Regions from separate parts of the Actinoplanes sp. NPDC051633 genome, predicted to be linked through region 1. Evidence: riboswitches for the same ligand, from Rfam matches in the RefSeq annotation. Region 1 holds a riboswitch; each other region holds the start of a gene.
The links. A riboswitch is a leader RNA that binds a small molecule or an ion and turns the genes downstream of it on or off. The one in region 1 is predicted to bind cyclic di-AMP.

Region 2: another riboswitch for cyclic di-AMP. It lies ahead of AB0M20_RS02185 (NlpC/P60 family protein); the one in region 1 lies ahead of AB0M20_RS01910 (hypothetical protein).
Region 3: another riboswitch for cyclic di-AMP. It lies ahead of AB0M20_RS27815 (NlpC/P60 family protein); the one in region 1 lies ahead of AB0M20_RS01910 (hypothetical protein).
Region 4: another riboswitch for cyclic di-AMP. It lies ahead of AB0M20_RS11565 (C40 family peptidase); the one in region 1 lies ahead of AB0M20_RS01910 (hypothetical protein).

Annotation. Positions count from the first base shown of each region.
Region 1 covers NZ_JBFAZH010000013.1:16,415-24,378, forward strand. The annotation lists gene AB0M20_RS01890 (hypothetical protein) at 1-341, shown strand, start outside; gene AB0M20_RS01895 (ATP-binding protein) at 390-905, shown strand; gene AB0M20_RS01900 (beta-phosphoglucomutase family hydrolase) at 984-1,724, shown strand; gene AB0M20_RS01905 (glycoside hydrolase family 65 protein) at 1,776-4,142, shown strand; gene AB0M20_RS01910 (hypothetical protein) at 4,208-5,227, opposite strand; cyclic di-AMP (ydaO/yuaA leader) riboswitch at 5,234-5,368, opposite strand; cyclic di-AMP (ydaO/yuaA leader) riboswitch at 5,622-5,757, shown strand; gene AB0M20_RS01915 (hypothetical protein) at 5,761-6,783, shown strand; gene AB0M20_RS01920 (ABC transporter ATP-binding protein) at 6,803-7,606, opposite strand; gene AB0M20_RS01925 (ABC transporter permease) at 7,599-7,964, opposite strand, start outside.
Region 2 covers NZ_JBFAZH010000016.1:1,857-9,820, reverse strand. The annotation lists gene AB0M20_RS02230 (50S ribosomal protein L11 methyltransferase) at 180-800, shown strand; gene AB0M20_RS02225 (MarR family transcriptional regulator) at 838-1,314, shown strand; gene AB0M20_RS02220 (MDR family MFS transporter) at 1,311-3,131, shown strand; gene AB0M20_RS02215 (GAF and ANTAR domain-containing protein) at 3,206-3,913, opposite strand; gene AB0M20_RS02210 (hypothetical protein) at 4,139-4,342, opposite strand; gene AB0M20_RS02205 (hypothetical protein) at 4,379-4,549, opposite strand; gene AB0M20_RS02200 (DUF6158 family protein) at 4,799-5,035, opposite strand; gene AB0M20_RS02195 (hypothetical protein) at 5,114-5,512, shown strand; gene AB0M20_RS02190 (DUF3817 domain-containing protein) at 5,525-5,845, shown strand; cyclic di-AMP (ydaO/yuaA leader) riboswitch at 5,986-6,131, shown strand; gene AB0M20_RS02185 (NlpC/P60 family protein) at 6,145-7,101, shown strand; gene AB0M20_RS02180 (sigma-70 family RNA polymerase sigma factor) at 7,161-7,964, opposite strand, start outside.
Region 3 covers NZ_JBFAZH010000608.1:61-4,573, forward strand. The annotation lists partial or broken gene AB0M20_RS27800 (cytochrome ubiquinol oxidase subunit I) at 1-490, opposite strand, end outside; gene AB0M20_RS27805 (BlaI/MecI/CopY family transcriptional regulator) at 565-909, shown strand; gene AB0M20_RS27810 (M56 family metallopeptidase) at 906-1,778, shown strand; cyclic di-AMP (ydaO/yuaA leader) riboswitch at 1,871-2,007, shown strand; gene AB0M20_RS27815 (NlpC/P60 family protein) at 2,022-3,005, shown strand; gene AB0M20_RS27820 (diguanylate cyclase) at 3,025-4,488, opposite strand.
Region 4 covers NZ_JBFAZH010000148.1:1,288-9,251, forward strand. The annotation lists gene AB0M20_RS11540 (UDP-N-acetylmuramoyl-L-alanyl-D-glutamate--2,6-diaminopimelate ligase) at 1-708, opposite strand, end outside; gene AB0M20_RS11545 (penicillin-binding transpeptidase domain-containing protein) at 759-3,014, opposite strand; partial or broken gene AB0M20_RS11550 (hypothetical protein) at 3,174-3,725, opposite strand; gene rsmH (16S rRNA (cytosine(1402)-N(4))-methyltransferase RsmH) at 3,722-4,792, opposite strand; gene mraZ (division/cell wall cluster transcriptional repressor MraZ) at 4,962-5,393, opposite strand; gene AB0M20_RS11565 (C40 family peptidase) at 5,777-6,559, opposite strand; cyclic di-AMP (ydaO/yuaA leader) riboswitch at 6,566-6,723, opposite strand; gene AB0M20_RS11570 (MurT ligase domain-containing protein) at 7,141-7,964, shown strand, end outside.

The sequences.
Region 1 (7,964 bases):
GTGCGCCCGTGCCCGTGCCGGCCGGTGCGCCCGCTGCCGGCGCCTCCGCTCCGGGTCCGGCCGTTCCCGCGGCCGTGGGCAACGGTCAGCCGATGCACGGCGTGCCGCTGGGCGCGCACCTCCCGGTGCGGCAGCCGCATGCCCCGATGGTCCGCCAGCCGGGCAAGCCGAGCATGACGCTGCTGTACGTGTGGATCTTCCTGTTCGGCTTCGTGGGCACCCAGCTCGCGTGGACCCTGCGGCCGTTCTTCGGCAGCCCCGGCATGAAGTTCAGCCTCTACCGCGAGATCGACGGCAACTTCTACGCGGAGATCTTCCGGACCCTCGCTCATCTCTTCTAAAGCGTGACGGCTGCCCTCGGGGCGGGCAGCCGCGTAGGCTGCTCGTCGGTGGACGAGACATTCGGACCGAGCCGGGGCCGTGATGCGTTGCGTCCGGCTCCGGTCCGGCTTCCGGAGGCCGGCGACGCGGGCGGCACCCTGTTGGATCGTGTCTTCGAGCGCCAGGACATCACGCGGGTGCGGCACGCCGTCCAGGGCCTGCTGGCCGCGTCCGGATTCGCCGGTGACCGGCTCCAGGGCTTCGTGCTGGCGGTCAACGAGATCATCACCAACGCGGTGCTGCACGCCGGCGGGCGCGGGCGGGTGGTGCTGCGCCCGGAAGGTCACTCGATCTGGTGCACCGTCACCGATTCCGGCCCGGGCATCCCGGCACGCTACCTGCACCCGCCGGAGATTCCGGAGGCGTTCGAGGTCGGCGGGCGGGGCATCTGGCTGGCGTACCGGTTGTGCGACGAGGTCACGATGGCGACCGGCCCGATCGGCACGACCATCGGGCTGCGCATGTCACGGCCCGCCGGCCGCGCGGCATCCGGCCTGGTCAACGGCCTGTCGACCGGCGGCTGATACCGTACCGGCGGCCGATGGGACGTGGGGTACCCCCGTTGCGGAGTATCCACGAGCGGGGACGACTACATTGGGGCCGTGCTCGGGCTTCCTCCTCAGGTGACCGCCTGCCTTTTCGACCTTGACGGCGTGCTGACGCAAACCGCCCTGGTCCATAACGCGGCGTGGAAACAGACGTTCGACCAGTTCCTGCAGTCCTGGTCGCAGGAGCACGGGCAGCCGTACGTGCCGTTCGACTCCGGCGCCGACTACCACGAGTACGTCGACGGCCGGCAGCGCGCGGACGGCGTACGCACCTTCCTGACCTCGCGGGGCATCACCCTGCCCGAGGGCACCCCGGACGACGCCCCCGACGCCCACACCGTGAACGGCATCGGGAACCGGAAGAACATCCTCGTCCTGCAGAAGATCAAAGAGGGCGCGGTGCAGGTCTACCCCGGATCGGTGGACTACCTGCGCGCGGCGAAGGAGGCCGGCCTGCGCCGTGCCGTCGTCTCCGCCAGCGCCAACTGCAAGGACGTCCTCGAGGCCGCCGGCATCGCCGACCTCCTCGAGGTGCGGGTCGACGGCGTCGTCGCCCGTGAGCGCAAACTGCCGGGCAAACCCGCGCCGGACACCTTCCTCTACGGTGCCGAGCTGCTCGACACCCCGCGGGAGAACTGCGTCGTCTTCGAGGACGCGCTGGCCGGTGTGGCCGCGGGGCGGGCGGGCGACTTCGGGTTCGTCGTCGGCGTCGATCGGGTCGGGCAGGCGGACGCGTTGAGGACGAACGGTGCCGACATCGTCGTCCAGGATCTGTCCGAACTCCTGACGCGATGAACGCGTAGTTCCGCCCAGACTTTCTCCTTCAGTTCATCGAGAGGCACCACCGTGATCCGTGAACGGGCGTACCCCGTCGACCCTTGGCACATCCGGGAGACCCGGCTGGACCTGGACCTGCTGGCTCAGTCCGAATCGGTCTTCGCCCTCGCCAACGGTCACATCGGCCTACGCGGCAACCTGGACGAGGGCGAGCCGCACGGCCTGCCGGGCACGTATCTGAACTCGTTCTACGAGCTGCGCCCGCTGCCGTACGCCGAGGCCGGTTACGGCTTCCCCGAGTCCGGCCAGACCATGGTCAACGTCACCAACGCCAAGCTGATGCGGCTGCTGGTGGACGACGAGCCGTTCGATGTGCGGTACGGCGACCTGCGCAACCACGAGCGCAGCCTGGACATGCGGGCCGGCACGCTGGAGCGCACCGCGGAGTGGGTGTCGCCCTCCGGCCAGGCGATCCGGATCCGCAGTGTGCGGCTGGTGTCGTTCACCCAGCGCGCGGTCGTCGCGATCCTCTACGAGGTCGAGCCGCTGAACGAGAGCGCCCGGCTGATCCTGCAGTCCGAGCTGGTCGCCAACGAGCAGTTGCCGCCGACCAGCAAGGACCCCCGGGTGGCCGCGGTGCTGGACCACCCGCTGCAGGCCGAGGAGATGCTCGAGCAGAAGTCCGGCGGCCTGCTGGTGCACCGCACCAAGGCCAGCGACCTGCGCATGGCCGCGGCGATGGAACACCTGGTGGAGACGCCGGGCCGGCACGCCATCACCACCGAGGGACACCCCGACTGGCTGCGCACCACGGTCGCCTGCAAGCTCGAGCCGGGGCAGAAACTGCGCGTGGTGAAGCTGGCCGCGTACGGCTGGTCCAGCCACCGCTCGCTGCCCGCCGTCCGTGACCAGGTCGGCGGCGCGCTGGCCAGTGCCCGGCTGGATGGCTGGGAGGGCCTGGTGGACGCCCAGCGGGAGTATCTGGACGCGTTCTGGGACCACTCCGACGTGCAGGTCGAGGGCGACCCGGAGGTGCAGCAGGCGGTCCGCTTCGGCCTGTTCCACACGCTGCAGGCCGGCGCCCGGGCCGAGCAGCGCCCGATCGGCTCCAAGGGCCTCACCGGCCCGGGGTACGACGGCCACACGTTCTGGGACTCCGAGACCTTCGTGCTGCCGGCGCTGACCTACACCCAGCCCGGTGCGGCCGCCGACGTGCTGCGCTGGCGGCACTCCACGCTGGACCTGGCCCGGGAGCGCGCGCAGACCCTCGGGCTGCAGGGCGCCGCCTTCCCGTGGCGGACCATCCGCGGCCAGGAGTGCTCGGCGTACTGGCCGGCGGGCACCGCGGGCTTCCACATCGGCGCGGACATCGCGGACGCGGTGCGGCGCTACGTGCAGGCCACCGGCGACTTCGAGTTCGAGCGCGAGATCGGCCTGGAGCTGCTGGTGGAGACCGCCCGGCTGTGGCGGTCGCTGGGCCACCACGACCGGCACGGGCGCTTCCACATCGACGGCGTCACCGGCCCGGACGAGTACACCGCCGTGGTGGACGACAACATCTACACCAACCTGATGGCGCAGCAGAACATGTTCGCGGCGGCCGAGGCGGCGAAGCGTCACCCGGACGTGGCTCGCAAGCTGGGCGTGGACGACGAGGAGACGGCCTCCTGGCGGGACGCCGCGGCGTCGGTGCACATCCCGTACGACCGGGAGCTGGGCGTGCACCAGCAGTCGCAGGGCTTCACCCGGCTGCAGGAGTGGGACTTCGAGAACACTCCGCCCGAGGCGTACCCGCTGCTGTTGAACTACCCGTATTTCGACCTGTACCGCAAGCAGGTGGTCAAGCAGGCCGACCTGGTGATGGCGATGTACGTGCGCGGCGACGCGTTCACGCCGGAGGAGAAGGCGCGCAACTTCGCCTACTACGACGCGCGCACGGTCCGCGACTCGTCGCTGTCCGCCTGCATCCAGGCGGTGCTCGCGGCCGAGGTCGGCTTCCTCGAGCTGGCCCACGACTATCTGGGCGAGGCCGCCCTGATGGACCTGCACGACCTGCACCAGAACGCGCGGGACGGCGTGCACGTGGCGTCGCTGGCCGGCTCCTGGATCGCTCTCGTCGCGGGCCTGGGCGGCATGCGTGACTTCAACGGTCAGCTGTCCTTCGCGCCGCGGCTGCCCAGCCGGATCACCAAGCTGGAGTTCTCGCTGCTCTGGCGCGGTCTGCGGCTGCGGGTCACGGTCTCGGCGGGCGACGTCACGTACTCGCTGCGCAACGGGCAGGGTTCCGCACGCCTGGTGCTGCTGCACCACGGCAAGGAGATCGAGGTGACCCAGGGCAAGTCGATCACCGTGCCGATCGCGCCGGCGCCGCCGACCGGGCCCGCACCCGAGCAGCCGGCCGGCCGTGCGCCGGTCCGCCGCGCGAGCAACATCTGAGCGGAACGAGAAACCCCGGTCTCCTCGCGGAGGCCGGGGGTTCTGTTTCTCGTCTGCCGGGGCGCTTACAACATGCTGACGTGCACGTGGTCGGTGTGGGCGCTGGCGCCGCGGTAGGACTTCCAGCCCGTCGCCGGGAGCCAGATCTGCCTGAACCAGATCACATAGAGAATGCCCAGCCGGTCCGCGTTGCGGACCAGGAACGCCATCAGGTTGTTGCCGTACTGCTTCATATCCTTGTTGTGCGCGGCCGAGAATCCGCTTTTCTGCAGCGACCAGTCGCAGGCCCGGCCCTTGGGGTGCTCGAACGGTCCGCCGTTGCGATGGCAGCCGACGAAGCGATCGAACCCGGCCTTTTTCACCTCTTTGTACATGTGCAGAGTGCGCGCGGTGATGCACCCGCCAGTGGTGGGGTCGGACACGTTGCAACCCTCCGGCGAGAAGCCGCCGTCGGAGTTGCGGGGCGCGGGGGCCGCCCGGCGCGACGTGGCCGTCACGAAGCCGCCGGTCAGGCTTTCGCCACCGACCAGGGCGAGGGCCTTCTCCGCGGCCTGCTTCTGCTTCTGCATCAGGTTGAGGTTGGCCTGCTGTGCCTTGACCTCCTGGTCGAGCCGCGCCTTGTTGCGCGCCACCTCGTCGATGGCCTCGTTGAACTCGCGCAGCTTCTCGCCGTTGAGCGCGTTCATCTCCTCGAGGGACAACGCCCGGTCGAGGAAGTCACCGGAGCCGCGGCTGTTCAGCAGGAAGCCGGCGGTGGAGATGCCGCCGGTGCGGTAACGCTGCACCGCGACCTTGCCGGCCACCGGCAGCAGCGCGTCGCGCTTCGCCTCGGCCGCGCGCACCTGCACGGCGAGGTTGAGCTGCGTCTTCGTCGACTTGGCGACCGCGGCCTTGGCCTGCAGGTAGCGCCGGCCGGTGGAGTCGAGCACCTCGTTGAGGAGGGGATTGTCGTCGCCGTCGTCAGCTGTGGACGACGAGTCGCCGGGCTCGGCGCTCGCCGGGGACGCGGGAGCGACGACCGACAGGGTCACAGCGACGAGCGGTGCCAGGGCGAGGATCAGCCACCGGCGAGGGCTTGCCGTCATGCATGTTCCTTCCGTGTGGTCCACCGACCGGGTTAGCTGACGGGTTCGGGATGGAAGCGATCCCTACCGCTTTGCAGCGGATGCACCCCAGTGGAACTCGGGTCCCCGGCTCGTCTCGCGACGATTGAGTGGTGGCCCGCCGGCGCCTTGGGGGCGGCGCCTCCTGGCAATGGCCGGACGCGAGCTTACCCGACGAAAGGCCGGTCTTCAGCACTGTCGAAGTGGACAAAAGCCTTAGCTAAGAAAGGCGTCTGTGCGTAACCTCACATCAATGTGAGTCGTTGCCTTCTCTCCGTAGTGGAATCACTGAAGGTGTTTGAAATATCGCGCTCAGTGCTACGGGTGGCGAATCTGGAATTCGTCGGTATCGTTCGTTCCGGTCTCCGTTAGGTAACGGAGACCGCCGCCTAATCGTCACAGACGAGCCGGGGACCCAAATCCCAGGTAGTGGGGTGAATCCGCGTCAGCGGTAGGGATCACTTCCATCCCGAACCCGTCAGCTAACCCGGTCGGCGGCCGAGGGAAGGACGGCAATGAGGCAGAACTCTGTCCGGAGATGGTTGGCCGGCGCGCTCGCGGTGCTGGTGGCGACGGCCGGGCTGGCGGTTGTCACGGGTACGGCCGCGACGGCCGCGCCGGGCGACAACGGCGACGACGGCGAGGGCGGCAAGAAGTCGCTGATCGAGCAGGTCGAGGACGCGTCCAAGGGCTTCGTCGAGGCCAAGGAGGCGCTGGCCAAGTCCAAGAAGCGCCAGGCGCAGCTGGTCGCCCTGCTGAAGCAGGTCGAGACCCAGCTGGGCCCGCGGCAGGCCGCGCTCGACGAGATCGCGCAGCAGAGCTACCGCACCGGCCGGCTCGGGCCGATGAAGGCGGTGCTGAGCGCCGAGTCGACGGGCAGCCTGCTGGACCGCGCCGAGACGCTGGAGACCATCGCGGTCAAGCAGGACCGGGCGGTGCGTGACCTCAAGGAGTCGCGCGACACCCGGCTGCGGGCGAAGGCCGCGGTCGACCTGGAGATCGCGAACCAGCAGAAACAGCTGACCGCCATGGCCAAGCGCAAGGCCCAGGCCGAGAACGCCCTGAAGGCGGCCGGCCAGGGCCAGGACACCGGGTCACCGGGTGGCAGCAGCAGCGGCGGCAGCAAGAAGGCCAAGCCGGGCGGCAACCTGAACGGCGGCTGCACGGTGAACGACCCGACCAGCGGTGGCTGCATCACACCGCGGCTGCTGCACGCCATGAACCAGGCCAAGTCGGCCGGCTTCGACCACTACGTGCACTGCTGGCGCGAGCAGAACAGCGGCGAGCACCCGAAGGGCCGGGCGTGCGACTTCGCCGCCGACAAGGGTGGTTTCGGCGGCGACGCGACGGGCAGCAGCAGGACCTACGGCAACAACCTGGCGAACTACTTCATCGGCAACTCGGGGACGCTGGGTGTGCTGTACGTGATCTGGTACCGCCGGATCTGGCTGCCCAGCAGCGGGTGGAAGTCGTACTCGGGCGCCGGCGGCGATCCCTCCAGCGACCACACCAACCACGTGCATCTATCGGTGAAGTGACCGGCGAGGGAGTGCGAGCCTACTTACGCATGTAGGACTCGTACTCCTTCAGCACGTCCTCGGTCGGGCCGTCGGCCCGGATCACCCCGGACTCCAGCCAGATGCTGCGCTCGCAGGTCGAGCGGATGGACGCCTCGCTGTGGCTGACCAGGAAGACCGTGCCCGCCTCGGCGCGCAGCTCGCGGACCCGCTCCTCGCTGCGCCGGCGGAATTTCGCGTCGCCGGTGGCCAGCGCCTCGTCGATCAGCAGCACGTCGTGCTTCTTGGCCGCCGCGATCGCGAACCGCAGGCGAGCCGCCATGCCGGACGAGTACGTCTTCATCGGCAGCGAGCTGAAGTCACCCCGCTCGTTGATGCCGGAGAAGTCGATGATGCTCTGCGTCTTCTCCCGGACCTCGCCCGGTGACATGCCCATCGCCAGGCAGCCGAGCGCCACGTTGCGTTCGCCGGGCAGCTCGTTCATCAGCGCCGCGTTGACGCCCAGCAGCGACGGCTGCCCGGCGGCGTAGATCGAGCCGCGCTCGGCCGGCAGCAGCCCGGCGATCGCCCGCAGCAGCGTCGACTTGCCGGACCCGTTGCTGCCGACCAGCCCGACCGCCTCCCCGCGGTACGCGACGAAGCTGATCCCCTTGATCGCGTGCACCTCGCGGATCTGGGCCGACTTGGTGCGCGTGACCAGTCGCTTGAAGCTGGCCAGCGGGCTGCTGGGTCCACCGCCCGAGCCGTAGATGCGGTAGACGATGTGCGCGTCGTCCACGATGACCGTGGGCACCCGCGTGTCGGTGGGGTCCAGCACCACGGCCGGACTCGTCGGCTCAGCCACGGCCGTACCCCTTCTCTCCGCGCCAGAAGTAGACGAAGCCGACGATGAACACCACCACGGCCCAGCCCACGGCCTTCAGCCACAGCACCCCGACGGGGTCGACCAGCTTGACGTTCTCCATCAGGGCGTGCCGCATCAGCTCGATGTAGATCAGCAGCGGGTTCGACTCCACGATGGCCAGCAGCGTCGGGTGGTGCTCGAACATCTGCTCGAAGCGGGCCGGCGTGTAGAGCACCGCGGAGCCGTACATCCAGAACCGCATGAAGAACGGCACGATTTGCCGGATGTCGATGAGCTTCGAGCCGAGCCGCGCCCCGAGCGTCGCCAGGCCGAGGCTGAAGATGGCCTGGACCAGCAG
Region 2 (7,964 bases), on a different contig from region 1:
CCGCCAAGAATGCCCGCCGTATGAACAGTCTGATCGAGTACGCGTCTCGGGAGCGTTCCCACTGCCCGCCCGCACACCGGTTCAGCCCATCCGGCTGTGATAACAGGTCTTTCGGTCGAGCGCACCCCCTCACGCCACGGTGGAACGTTCTTGTCGTACCCCGCCCGCACAATTCTCCCGTGCTGAGTCGCGTACCCCTGACGCCCGAGATATCCCTGCACCTGGCCGAGCCCGGCCGCGGGCTCTTCGACGTGTCCGGCGGTGAGTTCCACAGCGACCGGCCGCCGCCGTTCTGGTCCTTCGCCTGGGCCGGCGGTCAGGCCCTCGCCCGCTACGTCCTGGATCATCCCGACCTGGTCCGCGCCCGCCGGGTGACCGACCTCGGCACCGGCTCCGGGCTCGTGGCGATCGCGGCCGCCCGGGCCGGCGCGGCCGCGGTGACGGCGGTCGACAGTGATCCCGCGGCGGTCGCGGCGGCGCTGCGCAACGCGGCGGCCAACGACGTGGTCATCGCGGCCGCGACCACCCCGCCGCCGGCCGCCGACGTCGTGCTGGCCGGTGACGCGTTCTATACGGAGCGGGTGGCCGAGCAGATGACCGCGACGCTGCTCGCGGCCCGGCGATCGGGCGCTCGCATCCTGGTTGGCGACCCGGGGCGGGGGTATTTCCCGGAGCGGCTCTTCGACCGCACGGCCGAGTACGACGTGCCGGTCCCGCCCGCGCTGGAGTCGACGCAACGGCTGACCACGATCGTGTGGGAGATGCGAAACACAATGCGTTCAGCAAACAACCACTTGTAGGCTACACGCATCTGAAGGCCGACCCACGAGGACAGCAGTGACAGAGCAGGGCGCCGCCGGTCGTCTGGCCGGGGAACTTGTGCGATTCACCCGCCTGGGCGCACGGGCCAAAGGCATGCTCAACGTCGGAGATCTCGGCGCCGAGTTCTCCGCACTGATGCTGCTGTTCCCGTTGCGGCATATGGGACCGATGCGGGTCACCGACCTCGCTGAGGTCAAACAGGCCGACCCGTCGACGGTCAGCCGGCAGGCGGCGCAGCTCGTCAAGGCCGGCCTGGCGCGCCGCGAGGCCGACCCCGCGGACGGCCGGGCCTCGCGCCTGGCGGTCACCGAGGCCGGCCTGGCCGCCTGCGCACGGATGGCGGACGCACGGCACGCACTGCTGAGCCGGGCCCTCGCGGACTGGCCGCCGGAGCGGGTCGAGCAGTTCGCCGCCCTGTTCGCCGATTTCAACAGCTCCGTCGAGGCGCTCCTGCGCAGTGACTCGGCCGCCACATCACGGGAGAACGCGTGAGCGACACAACCACCGCGCCGGCTCGAGGCGGGGCATCCGCCCAGCCCTCGGCCGACTTCACGCACCGCCAGATCATCACGGTGCTGATCGGCCTGATGATGGGCATGTTCCTGGCCGCCCTCGACCAGACCATCATGGCCACCGCGACGCGCACCATCGCCGACGACCTGAACGGCTTCGACCTGCAGGCCTGGGCCACCACGGCCTTCCTGATCACGTCCACGATCTCGACGCCGCTGTACGGCAAGCTGTCCGACATCTACGGACGCCGGCCGTTCTTCCTCTTCGCGATCGGCATCTTCATCGTCGGCTCGATCCTCTGCGGCCTGTCCCAGAGCATGTACGAGCTGGCCGCCTTCCGCGCCATCCAGGGCATCGGCGCGGGCGGCCTGATGTCACTGGCCCTGGCCATCATCGGCGATATCGTCCCGCCCCGGGAGCGCGCCAAATACCAGGGCTTCTTCCTGGCCGTCTTCGGCACCGCCAGCGTGATCGGCCCGATCCTCGGCGGTTTCTTCGCCGGCGCCGACACCCTGCTCTGGGTCGACGGCTGGCGCTGGGTCTTCTACCTCAACGTGCCGATCGGCATCGCGGCGATGATCGTGGTCGCCCGGGTGCTGCACCTGCCGCACACGCGGGTCAACCACCGCATCGACTGGCCCGGCGCGCTCACGCTGATCATCGGTCTGGTGCCCCTGCTGACCGTGGCCGAGCAGGGCCGCGACTGGGGCTGGGGGTCCGGCCGGTCGGTCGCCTGCTTCGTGATCGGTGCGATCGGCCTGGTGGCGTTCGTGTTCGTCGAGCGGGCGTACAAGGAGGAGGCGTTGCTGCCGCTGCGGCTCTTCGGCAACCGGACGGTCGCGGTCAGCTCGGCGTCCAGCACGATCCTCGGCATGGCGATGTTCGGCGGCCTGATGACCGTCCCGCTGTACCTGCAGATCGTCAAGGGCTCGTCTGCGACCATGGCCGGCCTGCAAATGATCCCCTTCGTGGTCGGCATCATGGGCGGCTCGATCCTGGCCGGGCAGCTCATCGCCCGCACCGGCCGCTATCGCATCTTCCCGATCGTGGGCAGCGTCCTGATGGTGGTGGCGCTCGGGCTCTTCAGCATGATCGGCGCCGACACCCCGCTGTGGCGGGTCATGCTGATCATGGTGGTGATGGGCCTCGGCCTGGGCGGCAACATGCAGCCGATGATCACCGCGGTGCAGAACGCGGTGAGCCCCCGCGAGATCGGCGTGGCGACCAGCTCGGTGGCGTTCTTCCGCTCGATGGGCGGCACGCTCGGCACGGCGGTCTTCCTCTCCGTGCTGTTCAACGTGCTGCCGGGCAAGATCAACGATGCGTTCGGCGCAGCGCGCAACACTCCGGAGTTCCAGCAGGCACTGGCCGCCGACCCGAGTCAGGCCCGGGTGCTGCAGCAGGCGCAGGGCGGCGATGCGCTCAGCGACACCTCGTTCTTGAGCCGCCTCTCCGACGTGGTCGCGCACCCGTTCAAGGAGGGCTTCTCCGACGGCATCCAGATCGTCTTCCTGATGGCGCTGGCGGTGATGGTGATCGGCCTGATCATCGTCTTCTTCCTGCCGGAGATCCCGCTTGCGCAGCGTTCGGCGCAGCAGCAGCGGGCGGCGGACGCGCTGGCCGCGGAGAACTCCGACGGAGTCCCGGGCGAGGTCGGCGCGGGCCCCGACGCCGGCACGCCGCACAACACGGTCGCCGGCTCAGACGGCGGCACGCCGAACGGAAGGGCCGCCGGTGCGCACCGGGCGGATCCCGACCGGGTTCCGGCCGGCCAGGATGGCAACCCACCGAGCTGACGGCGATGTGACGAACGAGGGGATGCGGGCCACCGGCCGGCATCCCCTCAGCCGTCTTCCAGCGGCCTTCGGATTCAGTGGCCGGGCTCTCGGGTCCGTGCCGCCGCGGCGATCAGCCTCTCCGCCACCGTCTGACGATCCAGGCCGAGCCGCTGGGCGGTCTCCTGCAGCACGTCGTAGGCCTCGCGCACCCCGCACCCGCGCTGCGCGATGATCACGCCGATCGCCCGGTCCACCGTCGCTCCCTTGCTCAGGGCCGCCCGGCGGGCCAGCTCACCCAGCAGGATCTCCGCCTGGTTCACGATCGCCATCGCGGTGAGCAGCAGCTCGGGCGCGACGCCGTCGGGTCCGCGCACGAACAGGCTCAACGCCCCGACCGACTCCCGTTGCACGTCGAGCGGGATCGCGGCCACCGACTGCACGCCCTCGTCCCGCGCGCACTCCGCGAGAGCGGGCCAGCGCGGGTCGGTGACCAGATCTTGCGTGGTGACCAACGTGCGGGTACGCGCCGCGTCCAGCCCCGGTCCCTGTCCGGTCCGGTACTGGCAGTCGTCGACGAGCCGTCCCTCCCCGCCCGAGGCGGTCAACGTCAGCGGCTCGCCCTCGGTGATCGAGACGATCGAGCAGCGCACCGCGCCCGGCACGGCTCCCACCGCGAAGACCGCGAGCCGATCCAACGCCTGCGACAGGTCGTCGGTGGACAGCAGCCGCTCAGAGAGCTCATGCAGCAGCCCGGCAATCTCGACGGGATGCGGCCTCGCGGGCTCGACGACGACGGGCACGGCTGGTCCATCCACGAGAGGTTCGAGAAGCTGAGCCGGCACCGCGGACGCGGGACCGGTGACCACCTCGGGCTTGCGGGCCTGAGCTGTGCGGCGTGTCTGGTTGGGAGCGGCCGCGCCGCCTATCTGCGGCGCTCGCCGAGGGACGACGCGCCCGGCGCTCCGTCGAGGGTCAGGCACGCGAGGATCCTGCCACGTCCAGCGCAGACACGAAAGTTTGTGCCCCTATCGGGTTCCTTCGGCGGGTGTGACCGTCTCTCCCGAGGTGCGGTTTTCCCGAGCTAAGCCGAGATTGTCCTCGCGTTCGTCCGACTCCTCGAGGATCGCCTCGGCCTGCGCCTCGGGATCGGCACTGCCGGCCGCCCGCTCTTCCGGCAGCAGGTCGGCCGCCCGCCGCTCGGCCCGCTCATCACCCTCGTGGAAGCTCATGAAGATCGGATACCCGGCCTGTCCCCCGGTAATCCGTCAGGGTGGGCCGTCGCGGTCGAGGCCCGACCAGCCCTCCGGGCTCTCCGGCTCGCCGTCGTCACCCTCGCTGGAGACGTCCGAGTCGACGGTGGTGTCCTGGTGCTCGTTGGCGAAGTCGACGTCGGTCTCGTCCTCGTCGAACGCCTCAAGATGATCCTGCTGGGTCATGCCGCCCGACTACCCGAGCGCCCCGCCCGCAAACAGTTGGTGTGGCCCGCGTCACAACCGGTCATGGAATCGTGACGGGTGGTCGAAGGTTGAGAACAGATGTCGGTGCGACCAGTGTCCCCGGGCCTCACCCTTTGCCTTCACGGACTACCGTTCGGCTGGAGCCGTGTTGTGCCTTTCGCCGCGAGGCGACCTGCGCACCGACATCCGCGCCGCCCCCGATCTCGGGGGCGGCGCATTGCTTTCCGGCTAGAAGTCCTGGGTGAGCCGCGACGGGTCGACCTCGCGGCCGGGATAGCGCGCCATGTATTCGGTCTCCAGCTCGGCCGTGCGGCGCAGATGGTTGTCGAGCGCCGCGTCCGGGCCGTGGCGCAGTGTCTGCAGCCTCGTCCGGTGCAGGCTGGCCAGTTCGCGGAACAGGTCGTCGTCGCCCAGCCCGGCCGGGTCGATGCCCGTCTCCGAAACGACAAGATCGGGATCCGTCATCACACACCTCCATGGATTGCTGGTGCACAGCGTGCCCGCCGAGGCGGTCACCGAAACGGCGCGGCTACGCTGACAGGCATGAAAGGGTTGTGGACCCCGGCGTGGATCGCACGCCACGTGGCCGCGCTCGTTCTGATCCTCGCCTTCCTCGCCCTTGGCTGGTGGCAATACACGCGAGCCGCCGGTGGCAATGCACTGAGCTGGGGATACACGGTGCAGTGGCCGGTCTTCGCGGGCTTTGTCGGCTTCCTGTGGTGGCGTGAGGTCCAGCTGGCCCGCAAGGGCGTGCCGACTGCGGAGAAGGCCCGCAGAGGCGTGCCGACGGCGGAGAAGGCCGAGGTCGGCCGGCCGGTCCGAGTTCCCAGCCGAGCCGTGGCGCAACCCGACGACCCCGAGCTCGAGGCCTACAACGACTACCTCGCCTGGCTGGCCGCCCACCCGGGCGCCCGCCCCGGCGACTACCCGGGCAAGAGATAAGGAACGTGCATCGTGCAGGGAGCCCTGACCCGCTATCGGATCATCGCCTGGATCGTCGGCGTGGTGCTGATCGTCCTGGTCGTGATCGGCATGCCGCTCAAGTACCTGGCGGACAACGACGCGGTGGTCGCCGGCGTCGGGCCGGCACACGGCTTCCTCTTCATCCTGTACGTGCTGGCCACCTTCGACCTGGGCCGCCGTCTGCGCTGGCCGCTGCCCAGGATGGTGCTGATCATGCTGGCCGGCACGATTCCATTCCTGTCCTTCTGGGCGGAGCGAAAAGTGTCACGCGGGTGGGCTCGAAATGCCGAAAGTGACGCTCTGAAAGCGTAGGAATACTGGCCGCTATCTGGATCATGGTGACTTTACCGGCCATTGGCTTAAGTCACTCTAAGAAAGCCTTGCCTTTCCGTGATCCATCGATAAGTTAATGCGGTTGGATCGGTCCGCAGCCACTCCCCTCCGGTGGCGCCGGCCCAACGCCGCCGAGTCGGTCCCCCAGGCCGATCCGGGGAACCAGGTTTCCGGGGCGAATCCGTCCGTGACAAAACGGACGGTAGGGCTCTTCTTCCCAGCCCGAGTCCGTCAGCTAACCCGGTAGGCGGCACACGCGGAAGAAAGGCCACAAAGCGTTGTCCCACGTCCGTACGAGGTTCCGGACGCTCGCCGTCGTCATGATGGCGCTGGCGATCACCGGCACGGCCGCGACGGCCGCCCAAGCGGCACCGTCGAGCGACGTCAACAAGAAGATCCAGAAGGCATCGGACCAGCTCGAGGACGTCGTCGAGTCGTACAACGCGATGCGGATCAGTCTCGCCAAAAGCAAGGCGGACGAAAAGAAGCTGGTCCAGTCCCTGGGCCCGGCCAAGGTCGCCCTCGCCGCCGCCAAGGTCGAGATGCAGAACATCGCGAAGACGGCGTACAAGAACGGCGACGTCGGCACGATCAACGTCGTGCTGGAGGGTCCGGGCAGCCTGCTCGACCGGATGAGCGTGCTCGATCAGATGTCGCGCAGCAGGCAGCGGCAGATCGACAACTACACCGCCACGACGAAGAACTTCACGACGCGGCAGGCGGCTCTCAAGGCGACGCAGGTCAAGCAGACCGCCGAGGTCAACGAGCTGGCGGCCCGCAAGAAGAAGATCGAGGCCGACCTCAAGAAGCTGTACGACATGCGCAGCGCCGCGTATGGCAAGCCGACCTCGTCGGGCAGCAAGTACACCGGTCCTGTGCCGACCATCGCGGGTTCGGCCGGCAAGGCGGTCTCGTTCGCGTACAACGCCATCGGCGTCATGTACAAGTACGGCGCCGACGGGCCGGACGGTTACGACTGCTCCGGGCTGACCTCGGCGGCGTGGCGCAAGGCCGGCAAATCGCTGCCGCACAACGCGGCCGCGCAATACTCGGCCACCGCGCGGATCAGTAAGTCCGAGCTGAGACCAGGTGACCTGATCTTCTACCGGAGCAACGGCCACGTCGCGCTGTATGTCGGCGGTGGACAGATCATCGACGCCTCACACGCCGGCGAGCCGGTGAAGAAGCGCACGATGAACATCATGACCCCGAACGGATACGGCCGGGTCAAGTAGCGGACGAGCGCACGAAAAAGGGCCGGGTCACCCCGGCCCCTTTTTTCGTGCTCGAAACCTTACGCGGCCTGCAGGCCCTCGGCCCGCGCCAGCTCCCGCAGCCGGCCCAGCGCCTGGATCTCCAGCTGGCGGATCCGCTCGCGGGAGAGGGAGAAGCGGGAGGCGACCTCGGTGAGCGAGTGCTCGCGGCCGTCCTCGAGGCCATACCGCGCCCGCATGATGCCGGCCGACCGGTCGTCGAGGTGGTTGAGCAGACCCTCGATGCGCGACCGCTCCAGCGCGGTCAGCACGATCTCCTCGGGCGAGGGGGCGTCACCGTCGGCGACCAGGTCACCGAGGTTGGTGTCGCCGTCGTCGCCGACCGGGGTGTCCAGCGACACCGTGTCCTGCGCCCAGCGGGTGAGCTCGTTGACACGCTCCACCGTCACGCCCAGCGCCTTGGCGATCTGCTCGGGCTCCGGGTCGGCGCCGAGCTCGCGAACGAGCTGGCGGGTGACGTTGCGCATGCGGTTGACGTCCTCGACGAGGTGCACGGGCAGGCGCACGGTGCGCTCCTGCTGCGCGATCGCCCGGCTGATCGCCTGGCGGATCCACCACGTCGCGTACGTCGAGAACTTGTAGCCGCGCTCGTAGTCGAACTTCTCGACCGCGCGAACCAGGCCGGTGTTGCCCTCCTGGATCAGGTCGAGCATCGGCATGCCGGAACGTACGTACCGACGCGCGATCGACACGACCAGTCGCAGGTTGGCGCGGATGAACAGGTCCTTCGCGCGCTGCCCCTCGGTGACCAGCCGCTCCAACTCCTCCCGGCTGACACCCCGGCGGATCTCGGTCTGCTCGAGCAGGTGCTCGGCGTACAGGCC
Region 3 (4,513 bases), on a different contig from region 1:
GCCCGGTCGCCGGGTCGAGCTCGTACGCGACGGGGTTCTGCATGAACGAGTTGGCGGCCAGGATGATGAACGCCGACAGCAGTGTCCCGATCGCCACCACGACGATCGTCGCCAGGTGCAGCATCCGCGGCAGCCGGTCCCAGCCGAAATACCACAGCGCGAGGAACGTCGCCTCGAGGAAGAACGCGAGCATCCCCTCGATGGCCAGCGTCGGGCCGAAGACGTCGCCGTAGAAGCGGGCGAACGCGCTCCATCCCATGCCGAACTGGAACTCCTGCACCAGCCCGGTCACGACGCCGACGGCGAAGGTGATGATCAACAACTTCCCGGTCAGCTTCGTCAGGAACAGCAACCGATCCTGACGGGTACGCAGCCACGCGATCTGCAGCCCGGCCGCGATCGCCGCCAGGCTGATCGACAGCGGCACGAAGAAGTAGTGGTAGATCGTGACGACGGCGAACTGCAGCCGGGTCAGGTCGAGCACGTCCATGCGAGGCTCCCCTACGACGTCCTGTAGTAGATACTACGTCGCGTAGTACGACGTCGTGCAGTAGACTGGCTCACATGGCGCTGGGAGACCTGGAACGCGAGGTCATGACGCAGTTGTGGGCGGCGGGGGAGCCGCTCACGGTGCGGCAGGTCCACGAGCGGCTGAGCGGGCGCGGCCTTGCCTACACGACGGTGATGACCGTGCTCGACCGGCTGGCGAAGAAGTCCGTGGTGGTGCAGGAGAAGGACGGCCGGGCCTACCGGTACGCGCCGGCGCAGACCCGTGAGCAGATGACCGCGAGCCTCATGCTGGACGCCCTGAGCGACACGCCCGATCAGGACGCGGCTCTGGCGTACTTCGTCGGTCAGCTCCCGCCGGACGCCATCGCCGCCGCCATCGAGGCCGCGAAAAAGGCGTGACCGCGCTGCTGCTCGGCGCGCTCGGGCTGACCCTGTCGCTGGTCGTGCCCGGCGCGCTGGCCGGCGCCCGCTGGCCGGACCGCGCGCCCGCCGCCGCGGTGCTGCTCTGGCAGGCGATCACCCTGGCCGGCGTGCTGTGCGCGCTCGGCGTGGTGCTCGCCGGGCCGGAGGAGCTGGTCCGCGCCGCGGGCAGCGGCCGCCGGGTCGCGGTGGCCGTGCTGGTCGCCGCCCTGGCCGTGGCCGCGCTGATCGTCGTCCGGCTGCTGGTGTCCCTCGCCGGGGTGATGTGGCGGTCCCGCGCCAGGCGCGCCCGGCACCGGCTGCTGGTGGATCTGCTGGATCGGGCCGAGCAGCGCGCCGGCCTCGATGTGGACAATCTCCGGATCCTGGACGGCGCCCAGCCGCTCGCCTACTGCGTCGCGGGCCGGGAGCCTCGCGTCGTGCTCACCGGTGGCGCTCTCGACGTGCTCGACGACGCGCAGGTCGCCGCCGTCATCGCGCACGAGCAGGCCCACCTGCGGCACCGCCACGAGCTGGTCCGCGAGTCGTTCACCGCGTTCTACAAGGCGGTGCCGCGGCCGCTGCGGTCGCGGGCGCCGCTGGACGCGGTCAACCTGCTGCTCGAGATGGTGGCCGACGACGCGGCGGCCGCCCGCGTCGGCCCGCGAACGGTGCGCGGGGCCCTGGAACGACTGAGCGACGGGGGAGACGGCCGCGGCCGGCGACTCGACCGGCTCGCCGGGGCGATGACGACCTCGCCCGCGCTGACCGCCGTCGTCGTGGTCGTCGCCGTCGCCCTGCTGGTGCTCCCGACCGTGGTGGTCGTGGTGCCGTGGCTCAGTGCGGCCGTCAGCAGATGGCCACTGTAAGTCACTCCCGGGCGTCGAGTTTCCGATCAACCCCTTTGCTAGTACGGTGGTGCCCGGCCTGACAGCCCCCATCGCCCACCCCCGGGCGACCTGTCCGGCCACCGCCCAATCACGTTGAGTGAGCCGGGGACCCACGAAGTCCCATGGGGTGAAGCCGCGAGGTCTGCGGCCGGGAGCGCTTCCCTTCCGAACCCGTCAGCTAACCCGGTCGGCGGCCGAGGGAAGAAAGGGATACGCCCTAACGTGAGCCGCGCAGCCCGTCGCCTGCTCTGCGTTCTTGCCGCCGTCGCGGCCACCATCGTCGTCCCCGTCGCCCCGGCGCAGGCCGTGCCTTCAGTGCCTTCGCCCGGCAGCGTCGAGGACCAGATCGACCAGCAGTGGAACAAGCTGGAGCCGGTCATCGAGCAGTACAACAACGTGCACAACAAGCTGGTCGCCAACCGCCGGCAGCAGGCGGCCCTCCAGAAGCGCCTGACCCCGCTCGAGGTGGAGGTCAACGTCGCCATGGCGCAGGTGCGGGGCCTGGCCGCGGACGCGTACAAGCAGGGGTCGCCCGGAGCCGTCAAGGCCTTGATCATGACCGGCGACCCGGGTGGGCTGACCGACAAGCTGATGTTCCTGGACCAGTACGCGAAGCACCAGCGGGCCGAGGTCAAGGACGTCTCCGACCTGCGCGACAAGCTGGCCTCCGACAAGGCCGACCTGGACACGCTGACCGCGACGCTGGCCACCCAGGACACCGCGCTGGCCCGCAGCAAGGCCTCGATCGAGAAGAAGATCGCCGACCTGCAGAAGCTCCGGGTCCAGGCGTACGGCGACGCCGGACAGGACGACGGCCCGCTGCGCACCGGCCCCTGCCCGGTCACCTACACCAACGACAAGGGCGGCCGGGCCGCGCAGAAGGCGTGCTCGCTGATCGGCAAGCCGTACGTGTTCGGCGCCGAGGGCCCCGGCGGCTACGACTGCTCCGGCCTGACCAAGACCGCGTGGGCCGCCGTCGGCGTGCACCTCGAGCACTACACGAGGGATCAGTGGGGTCAGGGCCGGGCGATCGGCAAGGCCGACCTGCAACCCGGCGACCTGGTCTTCTACTATCCGGGCAGCCTGCACCACGTCGCCCTCTACATCGGCGGTGGCAAGGTCGTGCACGCCCCGCACACCGGCGACCACGTGCGCATGGCGTCCATCGACCGGGGGCCGATCGCGGGCTACCGGCGACCGGGCTGACGGATCACGGGCTGACCGGTCAGTAGTTGAGCCAGGGCGCGTCGAGGTCCTCCTCGACGTACAGCTCGTAACCGTTGCGGGTGCGGCGCTTCGACCGGTACATCGCCGCGTCCGCGTGGCGCAGCATGGTCTTCGCGTCGGTGCCGCCGGGGAAGGCCATCGCCACGCCGATGCTGCAGCCCACGTCGAGGCGCAGGCCGGCGACCGAGCTGTTGCGCTCGATGCCCTCGATGATGCGGGAGGCCACGGCCATCGCCTCGTCCGCGCCGCCGACCCGGGTGAGCACCACGCCGAACTCGTCGCCGCCCAGCCGGCCCACCGTGTCGGTGTCGCGGACGGTCCGGCGCACCACGTCCGCGATGGCGTTCAGCAGGCGGTCGCCCACCTCGTGCCCGTACGTGTCGTTGACCAGCTTGAAGCCGTCCAGATCCAGGAAGAGGAACCCGACCGGGTGCTGGTAGCGGGTGCCGTGGGCGAGGGCGCGCTCCAGGTCGCGGGTCAGCGTCGGCCCGTTGGCCAGCCCGGTGAGGCTGTCGTGCGCGGCGGCGTGCGCGATCCGGTCCTGTACCGCCCGGCGCTCGGTGATGTCCCGGTGGTGCCCGACCACGGCGTGCACCTGGGGGTGCGACAGCATGTTGCGCAGGATGACCTCGTGCCAGTGCCAGGCGCCGTCGGCGTGCCGGAACCGCATCTCGGCGGTGTGCTCGACGCTGTCGTCGGCGGCCAGCACCCGCTCGTGCAGCTCGGCATCGGCCAGCAGATCGTCCGGGTGCACGTACTCCCGGAGCCGCTTGCCGGCCACGTCGTTCGGGAAATAGCCCATCACCTGGGCGATGGCCTGGCTGGCGTAGGTGACCGTGCCGTTCGCCTCCGACATGGTGATCACCTCGGAGCCGTCCCGCAGCAGCGCCCGCAACCGCTCCTCGCCGGCCCGCAGCGCGGCCTCGGCCCGCTCCCGCTGCTCGGTGGAGTGCCCGATCACGCGGGCGGTCGTCAGCGTGCCCAGAGCGATCAGCATGGAGACGCCGTGGCCCTGGGGCAGGGGCAGGTAGCTTTCCAGGAGCCCGGTCATGAAGGCCAGCTCGCCGAGCCCGATGGAGACGGCGCTGCTGACGGCGAGCGGCTTCCACGACCGGGAGCCGTCCGCCCTGAGGTACAGCGTGAAGATGTGCAGGTGCGCGACCGCGAGCAGCGCGCCCCACCCGACCATGTACATGACGGCGGTGGTCAGCAGCACGTGCACGGCGATCCGGAGCCACAGCCGGCCGCCCGGCCGGCCGCCGGAGACCCACCGCTGCACACCGGACTGCTGCCAGGCGGCGCCGGCCACCAGGGCCACGGCGATCCACCACAGCGGCGTGTTGCCGGACAGCCCGAACTGGCGCAGGACGACGATGACGACCAGCGCGGCGAGCGGTTCCAGGCCATCCCGGCCGAACCGCTCCACCATGGCCCGGAATGCCCGGAACCTGTCCGCTCGCATCTCGTTGTCCCTCCACCACCGCCAC
Region 4 (7,964 bases), on a different contig from region 1:
GCCGTCGAAGAGTTTCGCCTTGGCCGCGAAGTAGTCGTCCACGTCGGCGTGGAAGTCGAGGTGGTCGAGGCCGAAGTTGGTGTAGCCGCCGACGTCGAAGCGCACCCCGCCGACCCGGCCCATGGACAGCGCGTGGCTGGACACCTCCATGACCACCGCCTGGACGCCGCGCTCCAGCGCGTACGCCAGCATCGCGTGCAGGTCGGTGGCCTCCGGCGTGGTCCGGACACTGTCGACGGTCAGATCGCCGAGCCGCGTCTCCACCGTGCCGATCAGCCCGGTGGTCAGCCCGGCCGCCTGCAGCCCGGCCTCGATCAGATAGGCCGTCGAGGTCTTCCCCGCGGTCCCGGTGATGCCGATCATCGTCAGCCGCGACGTCGGGTCCCCGTAGATCGCCGACGCCACCGTGCCGAGAACGGCGCGCGGGTCGTCGACGACGAGCACCGGGAGCCCAACGGCGTTCCCCGAGCCCTCGGCGTCGGTCAGGACGGCCGCCGCGCCCCTGTCCCGGGCCTCGCCGGCGAATGACGCACCGTGCCGCCGCGCCCCCGGCAACGCCGCGTACAGATCGCCCGGACGCACCTCACCGCTGGCGTGCGTGACCCCCGTGACGGTCGCGTCACCACCGGTCGCACGGGCGCCCACCAGGGCCGCGAGGTCATCCGTCCGGCGCGGCGGGACGGTCGTGGGACGGGGAATGCCGGGCACGGCGTCAGACCCTACCCGGTGTTCCGCGAACCCCTGCGAACGCCATGGCCTCAGGGAAAGATCTTGAACTTCGGCGGATTGGTGCCCGACGGCGGCACCTTGTAGTGCAGCAGCGTGGTGCGCATCATCTCGGCGAAGGCGGGCGCCGCCACGTCACCGCCGGTGCCGGTCGGCACGTCGGCGAACACCGCGATCACGTACCGCGGGTTGTCCGCCGGCGCCATGCCGATGAACGACCCCGCGTTGTGCTTGGTGTACTGGCCGTCGATCAGCCGCTTGCCCGTACCCGTCTTGCCCGCGATCCGCCAGCCGTCGACGCGCGCCTGCGTACCCGTGCCGCCCTTGCTGTCGACCACCGCCTCCATCAGCAGCCGCAGCTGCGCCGCCACCTCCGGCCGCAGCACCTGGTGGGTGGCCGGCGCCGGAGCCGGAACCGCCGGGCCCTGGTAGGGGATGGTCGCCTTGATCAGGTGCGGCTGCACATACGTGCCGTTGTTGGCGATGGTGGCGTAGCCGGCCGCCATCTGGATGAGGGTGGCGTCGACGCTGTGGCCGATCGGGATCGACCCGGCCGCCGAGCCGCTCCACTCGTCCGGCGGCAGCAGCTTGCCCTCGGCCTCGCCCGGCATGCCCTCGCCGGTGGCCCGGCCCAGCCCGAACTTCTGCTGGTACTCGTAGACGCGCTGCTTGCCGAGCTTGTCCGCGATCAGGATCGTGCCGACGTTCGACGAGTAGGCGAGCAGCCCCGCCATCGTCATCTTGGTGCCCTTCTTCTGCCGGTGCGTGTCCGAGAAGGTATATCCGCCACGCTCCAGCGCCGGGCCGATGGTCAGCACCGAGTCGGGCCTGACCAGCCCCTCCTGCAGCGCCGCGCCGAAGATGAACGCCTTGTGCGTCGAACCCGGGTCGGTGATCACGCTGGTCACCACGTCCTCGCGGTTGACCGGCTTGTAGTCGAACGGCTTCTGCGCGTCGTACGCCGGGTAGCTGGCCTGCGCCAGCACCTCGCCGGTCTTGACATCCAGCACCACCGCGCCGCCGACCGTGGCGTCCACGTCCTCCATCCGCTCACCGAGGATCCGCTGCACCTCGAACTGCAGGTCGCGGTCGATGGTCAGCTGCAGCGACGTGCCCGGCGAGGCCGGGGTCAGCTTGTGGTAGCCGCCGGGGATCTCCTTGTCGAGCTGGCCCCGCCCGGTCTCGTAGACCCGCTTGCCGTCGGTGCCGCGCAGCAGCTCGTCGTAGCGCGCCTCCAGACCCTCGAGCCCGGTGTGGTCCTCGCCGGTGAAGCCGATCAGGTTCGCCGCCAGGTCGGCGCCCGGCACGTCGCGCCGCTCGTCGCGGTCCTCGCGGATGCCCGGCAGGTTCATCGCGGCGATCCGGTCGGCCACCGCCACGTCCACGCCGCGGGCCAGGTAGACGAACCGCACGGCGCCACCGCCCGGACGCTGCTTGCGGGCCATCAGCTGGGTGAGCTTGGACGGTGCGACGCCCAGCAGCGGGGACAGCTTGGCCGCGACCTCCGCCGGCTTCTGCACCAGCTCGGGGTCGGCGTAGATGTACCGCGCCTCGACGCTGTGCGCGAGCACCTCGCCGCCGCTGTCCAGGATGCTGCCGCGCGGCGCCGGCAGCAGCACCTCGGTGAGCCGGTCCTGGCGCTGCCGCAGCAGCCGCTGCAGCGACTCCGGCGACTCGACCACCTGCAGCACGACCAGCCGCACGCCGATGGTCGCGAAGAGGGCGAGCGCCAGCACGGTGCCGAGCCTGAGCCGGCGCGCGCTGTTGGCCAGGCGCGGCGGCTCGGCCGGGACGGCGGGCGCGGGCCGTCTGCGCGGCGGGGCGCTCTTGGCCGGCCGGCTGCCGGCGACACGGCGTGGTTCCGGCGCCATCCGGGTACGCGTACCGCCCGCCCCCGCCCGGACCCGGCCGTTCTGCTTGTCCCTGGTCGCAGGCTCCCGCTTCGCTGCCGTGACCTTCTTGGCCGGCCCCCGCCTCGGTGGCTCGGGGGTCCGTTGCGGGGCGGCCTCGGGCTCCTCGGCCGGCTGCCGCTTGCGCGGCGGCGCCGGCTTTCCCCCGTCGAGCACCTGCAACGCCGGCCGGAACGGATCGGTGGTCCGCCCGGCCCGCGGCGACCGGGTGCGCTGGTCGCGCTCGGCGACGGTGCGTCCCCGCGGCGTGTACGCCCGGGCCTCGCCGATGCCGCCGAAACCGCGCCGGGCACCCTCGTCCTCCGGCGGAACGTCACGGGACGCACCGCGCCGGGGCGGCTGGCCCCGGCGCGGTGGTTCCTCGGCTCTCGGCGACACGGCTTACTGCCCCGTGCCGGGCGCGGCCGCGCCGGTGTTGCCGCCCTGCGGGGCCGCACCCTGCGTCGCCGCGCCCTGCTGCGTCGACCCGGCCTGCGCCGACCCGGCCTGCGCCGACCCGGCCGGTGCCGCGCCGTCCTGCGCGGTGATCGCCGGCTCGCCCTGGCCCGGCTTCGGCACGCCGATGATCTTGCCGTCCGGCAGCCGGATGTAGGCCGGCTCGCCCTTGACCAGGCCGTACCGCTTGGCCGCGGCGTCCAGGCTGCCCACGCTCTCGTACCCGGCCAGCTGGTTCTCCAGCTGCTGCTGCTGCTTGTCGAGCTTGACCTGCTCGTCCTGCAGCGTGCTCAACTCGAAGGAGTTCTCCATCGTCTTCGTGTTGATCAGCAGGATGCCCAGCACACCGGCCAGCACGATCGCGATGACCACCGCGATGAACGGTGCCCGCGGCGCCCGGATCGGCGCCGGCGGCGCCACCCGCAGCGCCGGCCTCGTGGTGCGCACCGGCTCGGTGACCGCGGTGTCCAGCCGCAGCGCGGCCGTCCCCTGGGTCGGCGCCGTCACGGCCGGGCTCCGGCGCACCCCCCGGGCGTCGGCACCCCCCGTGCGACGCGGCGTGTCGGTGGTGCGTGTTTCGGTGGTGCGCGCCTCGCTGCTGCGCTTCTCCGCGGTCCGGCCCCCCGACCGCGGCGCGTACGTACGCTCGCTCATCGTCCCTCCCCCTCCTGGCGTTCCCCCGGGCGTAACCGCCCTCGTCCCCCGTGCGTTGTCGACATGCGAGGCCGTTCGCGGGCGGCCCCGTCGTCGAGTCGTTCCACCGCTCGCAGCCTCACCGAGGCCGCTCGCGGGTTCGCTTCCACCTCCGCCGCGCTCGCCTGCTCCGACCCCTTTGTCAGCAGGCGAAGCTGCGGACCCGTCCCGGGCAGCTCGACCGGCAGGTCGATCGGCCCGGTGCTGCGCGCCCTCGCGGCGATGGCGCGCTTGACGATCCGGTCTTCCAACGATTGGTAGCTCATCACCACAAGGCGCCCGTTCGGGGCCAACGAGTCCAAAGCAGTCGGAACCGCAGACTCGAGTGCGGCGAGTTCGCCATTTACCTCAATGCGTAGCGCCTGAAACGTTCTTTTCGCGGGATTTCCACCCGTTCGTCGCGCGGCGGCCGGGATCGCGTCCTTGACCAGCTCCGCGAGCCGGGCCGTGGACGTGATGCGTCCCTTCTCCCGCTCGCGGACGATGGCCGACACGATCCGCGAGGCGAACTTCTCCTCGCCGTACGTCCGCAGCACCCGGACCAGATCGCCCGGCTCGTAGCCGTTCACGACCTCCTCGGCCGTGCTCCCCCGCGACTGGTCCATCCGCATGTCCAGAGGCGCGTCCTGCGCGTAGGCGAACCCCCGGTCGGGCTCATCCAGTTGCAACGACGACACACCCAGGTCGAACAGGCCACTGTGGAACCGCCCGTGGCCCGTGTTCTCGAGGCCCAGGCTCTCGAGCACCGACGGAAGCTCGTCGTAGACCGCGTGCACCAGGTGCACCCGGTCGCCGAAGCGTTCCAGCCGCCGGCGGGAGTGCTCCAGAGCCTCCGGATCCCGGTCGAGTCCGATGAGGACGACGTCCGGGAAGCGCTCGAGCACCGCCTCGGCGTGGCCGCCGAGACCCAAGGTGAAATCCACGTGTACGGCGAGCGGGAGCTCCAGCGCGGGAGCGAGCAGCTCGAGACAACGCTCGAGCAGCACCGGCACATGCGTGCCCCGTGGCTCCCCCATGTCGACCCCCAGTCGCCAGGCTCTCCTGCGTCACCCGGTCCGATCCGGACGTCGAATCCGTACCGCCAGATCCCCATCCGCTCGTGCCCGCTGCCGGCGGGCGCCGCGCCTGGCGCCGGGGAAGAGGCGCCAGGAACGCAAGCGGCTGGAGATCTCGCAGTACGGACGGGCAGTGACGCCGTCACAGTCCCCCGGGCAGCACCCCCTCTTCGATGTCCGCGAAGTCGTCCTCGCTCGCCGAGAGGTACTCGTCCCAGGACTGCTTGTCCCAGATCTCCACCCGCGTGCTCGCGCCGATCACCACCAGCTCACGGTTGAGGGCCGCATACTCACGCAGGTGCGCCGGGATCGTGACCCGGCCCTGCTTGTCGGGAACCTCGTCGTGCGCGCTGGCGAAGAACACCCGGCTGTAGGCCCGGGCGGCCTTGTGGGTGACCGGCTGCTCGCGCAGCTGCCCCGCGATGCGCTGGAACTCCGGCATCGGGAACACGTACAGGCAACGCTCCTGCCCCTTGGTGATCACGACACCTCCCGCCAGCTCGTCCCGGAACTTCGCCGGAAGGATCAGCCGCCCCTTGTCGTCGAGGCGTGGGGTGTGCGTGCCGAGAAACATCGGCCATCCCCCCTACGCCCCTGCCGGCGGTTCGCGGTCCGCCGAGTCGATGCTGGGCCGGCAGGTCCCCCCTGCCACTGCGCTCCACTCTACTCCACTTCCCTCCACTCGCAACCGGAATGGCGGCGTCCTTGAAACGGATTCGCGGATGAATTGCCAGCTCAGCGAGGTGGAGTGCCAGTGGAGGGGATTCTGGCACCCCAGCCGGTCCGTTTCCCGACATGACGCCCAGGCGGGCAGGAAATCACGTTTTTGATCATGCTTGAGAGGCCGTTCGGACGACCCGGGGAGGAAAATGGAGGGAACACGACGACGGCGGGGCGCGCATCCGAGAACCTCGGACACACGCCCCGCCGTTGCCGTGTTGCTGCCGTGCTGCTGCCTCAGATCAGGCGGCGCACCACGTAGTTACTGCTGAACATCTTGCGCTTGGACACCCGCGCACCGGAGTGCGGCGAGTCCCAGACCTTGCCGCCGCCGGCGTAGATGGCGGCGTGGTACCCGTACGAGCCGGAGCGGGTGATGATCAGGTCACCGACCTGCTTCTTGCTCTTGCTGACGGCCTTTCCGTACCTCTGCTGCAAATTCGCCTTGTGCGGCAGCTTGCGCCCAGTCGTCTTCTTGTAGACGTACATGGTGAAGCCGGAGCAGTCGAAGCGCTTGGGACCCGCGGCACCGAACAGGTACAGCGCGCCCTTGTGCTTCGCGGCCTCGTTGACCACCTTGGTGCCGTTGTTCTTGACGGTGACCTTGATGCCGTTGCTGATGCCCGCGTAGAGGCCGCCGCCGCCCAGGAACTTGAAGCGGAGCGAGGCGGTGGTCAGCGGCTTGGCGATGAAGTTGCGGGACCCCTTGGTCTGCCACGTGCTCCACTTGCCCTTGCGGTAGACCTGCAGGGCCACCCGGCCGGCGGTGACAGCCTTGCCCGTCTTCGGGTGGGTCACCTTCGCGGTCAGCTTGACCGTGTTGCCGTACAGGATGGTCCGCGTGTTGCTGGTCATCTTGACCTTCGCGACCGTCCTCGCCGCGGCCGCGGCCACGACGGGTGTGGCGGCCGCTGCCGGCTGCGTGGCCACGAGCTGACCGGCGCAGAGGCTGAGACCCAGGGACAGCGCGATGGTGCCGGTGCTGAGCTTGCGGCGCCGGCTGATACTGCTTCCGTGCACGGTAGAGATGTCCCTCCGGCACGCCTGCGAGGTTAGCTGTCGGGTTCGGGCGGGAAGGTTGCCCGGCCGCTTGTCGCGGCTTCACCCCAAGGTCCTCGGTTCGGACCGTAAATCCGGGTCCCCCGTCCCTGCCCCCTGGTGCCTTTGTTCGGTACGTGTTCTCGGGTCGTGGTCCCGGACCGGGGCAGGGCTCGGCGTGATCCGGGTGCGCACGACCGGGGAGCGGTTGCTCTCCGGCCAGACCTTGCTACCCGAATTCCCGTACGGTTGCAGAGCGTGAGCGGTGACTCTGTGTAGTTGGCACAATGGACAGTGTCCGGTTTGTGACCGACCCGAGACAAATGCCAATGCGTTGCGCACAGACGTGATCACGAAGCGTCGAAGGTTACGGGTGAGTCACGCCACACAAATTCTGCGTGATGAGATGATCATGGACGGTGGGAAGTCCCCTGTTCACGGCCCTAAACCCTTTTACCGGCCAGGATGCGATCGGCCGGACGGACGAGGCCGCCACCCACCGATTCCGGCAACTCGACGCGATGTCCGGTTCCGGTACTGTCGCGTCCGTGACGGACGGGAAGATGCCCCTACGGGCAAAGGTGGCGAGCTCCGTCTCGCGGACCGCGGCGGCGCTCTCCCGCGCGGCCGGCCGCGGCGACGGCTCGGTGATCGGCGGCTGGATCGGGCTGAAGATCGACCCCGACCTGCTGCGCAACCTGGCGGCCGGGCGGGCGATCGCCCTGGTGTCGGGCACCAACGGCAAGACGACCACCACCCGGCTGACGGCGGCCGCGCTGGGCGTGCTCGGGCCGGTGGCCACCAACTCCTTCGGCGCCAACATGCCCACCGGGCACACCTCGGCGCTGGCCAAGGCCGGCGCCACCCCGTTCGCGGTGCTCGAAGTGGACGAGCACTATCTCGACCGGGTGATCGACGAAACCACTCCCCGCGCGGTGGCGTTGCTCAATCTGAGCCGCGATCAGCTCGACCGGGCGCAGGAGGTGGCGATGATGGCGCAGAAGTGGCGGACCGCGCTCGCCGACCACCCTGACATCCGCGTGGTGGCCAACGCGGACGACCCGATGGTCGTCTGGGCCGCGATCGCCAGCCCGCACGTCACCTGGTTCAGCGCCGGCCAGCGCTGGCACGACGACTCCTGGGTCTGCCCCGAGTGCGGCTCGCCGATCGAGCGCGTCGGCGGCGACTGGCGCTGCACGGGGTGCCCGCTGCGCCGCCCGGCGGCGCAGTGGACCGTCGAGGACGACGGCGTGCTCGACCCGAACGGCGACTGGCACCTGGTCAAGCTCCAGCTCCCCGGCACGGTCAACCTCGGCAACGCGGCCACCGCACTCGCGGTCGCGGCCGAGTTCGGGGTCCGCGCCGTGGAAGGTGTCCCCCGGCTGGC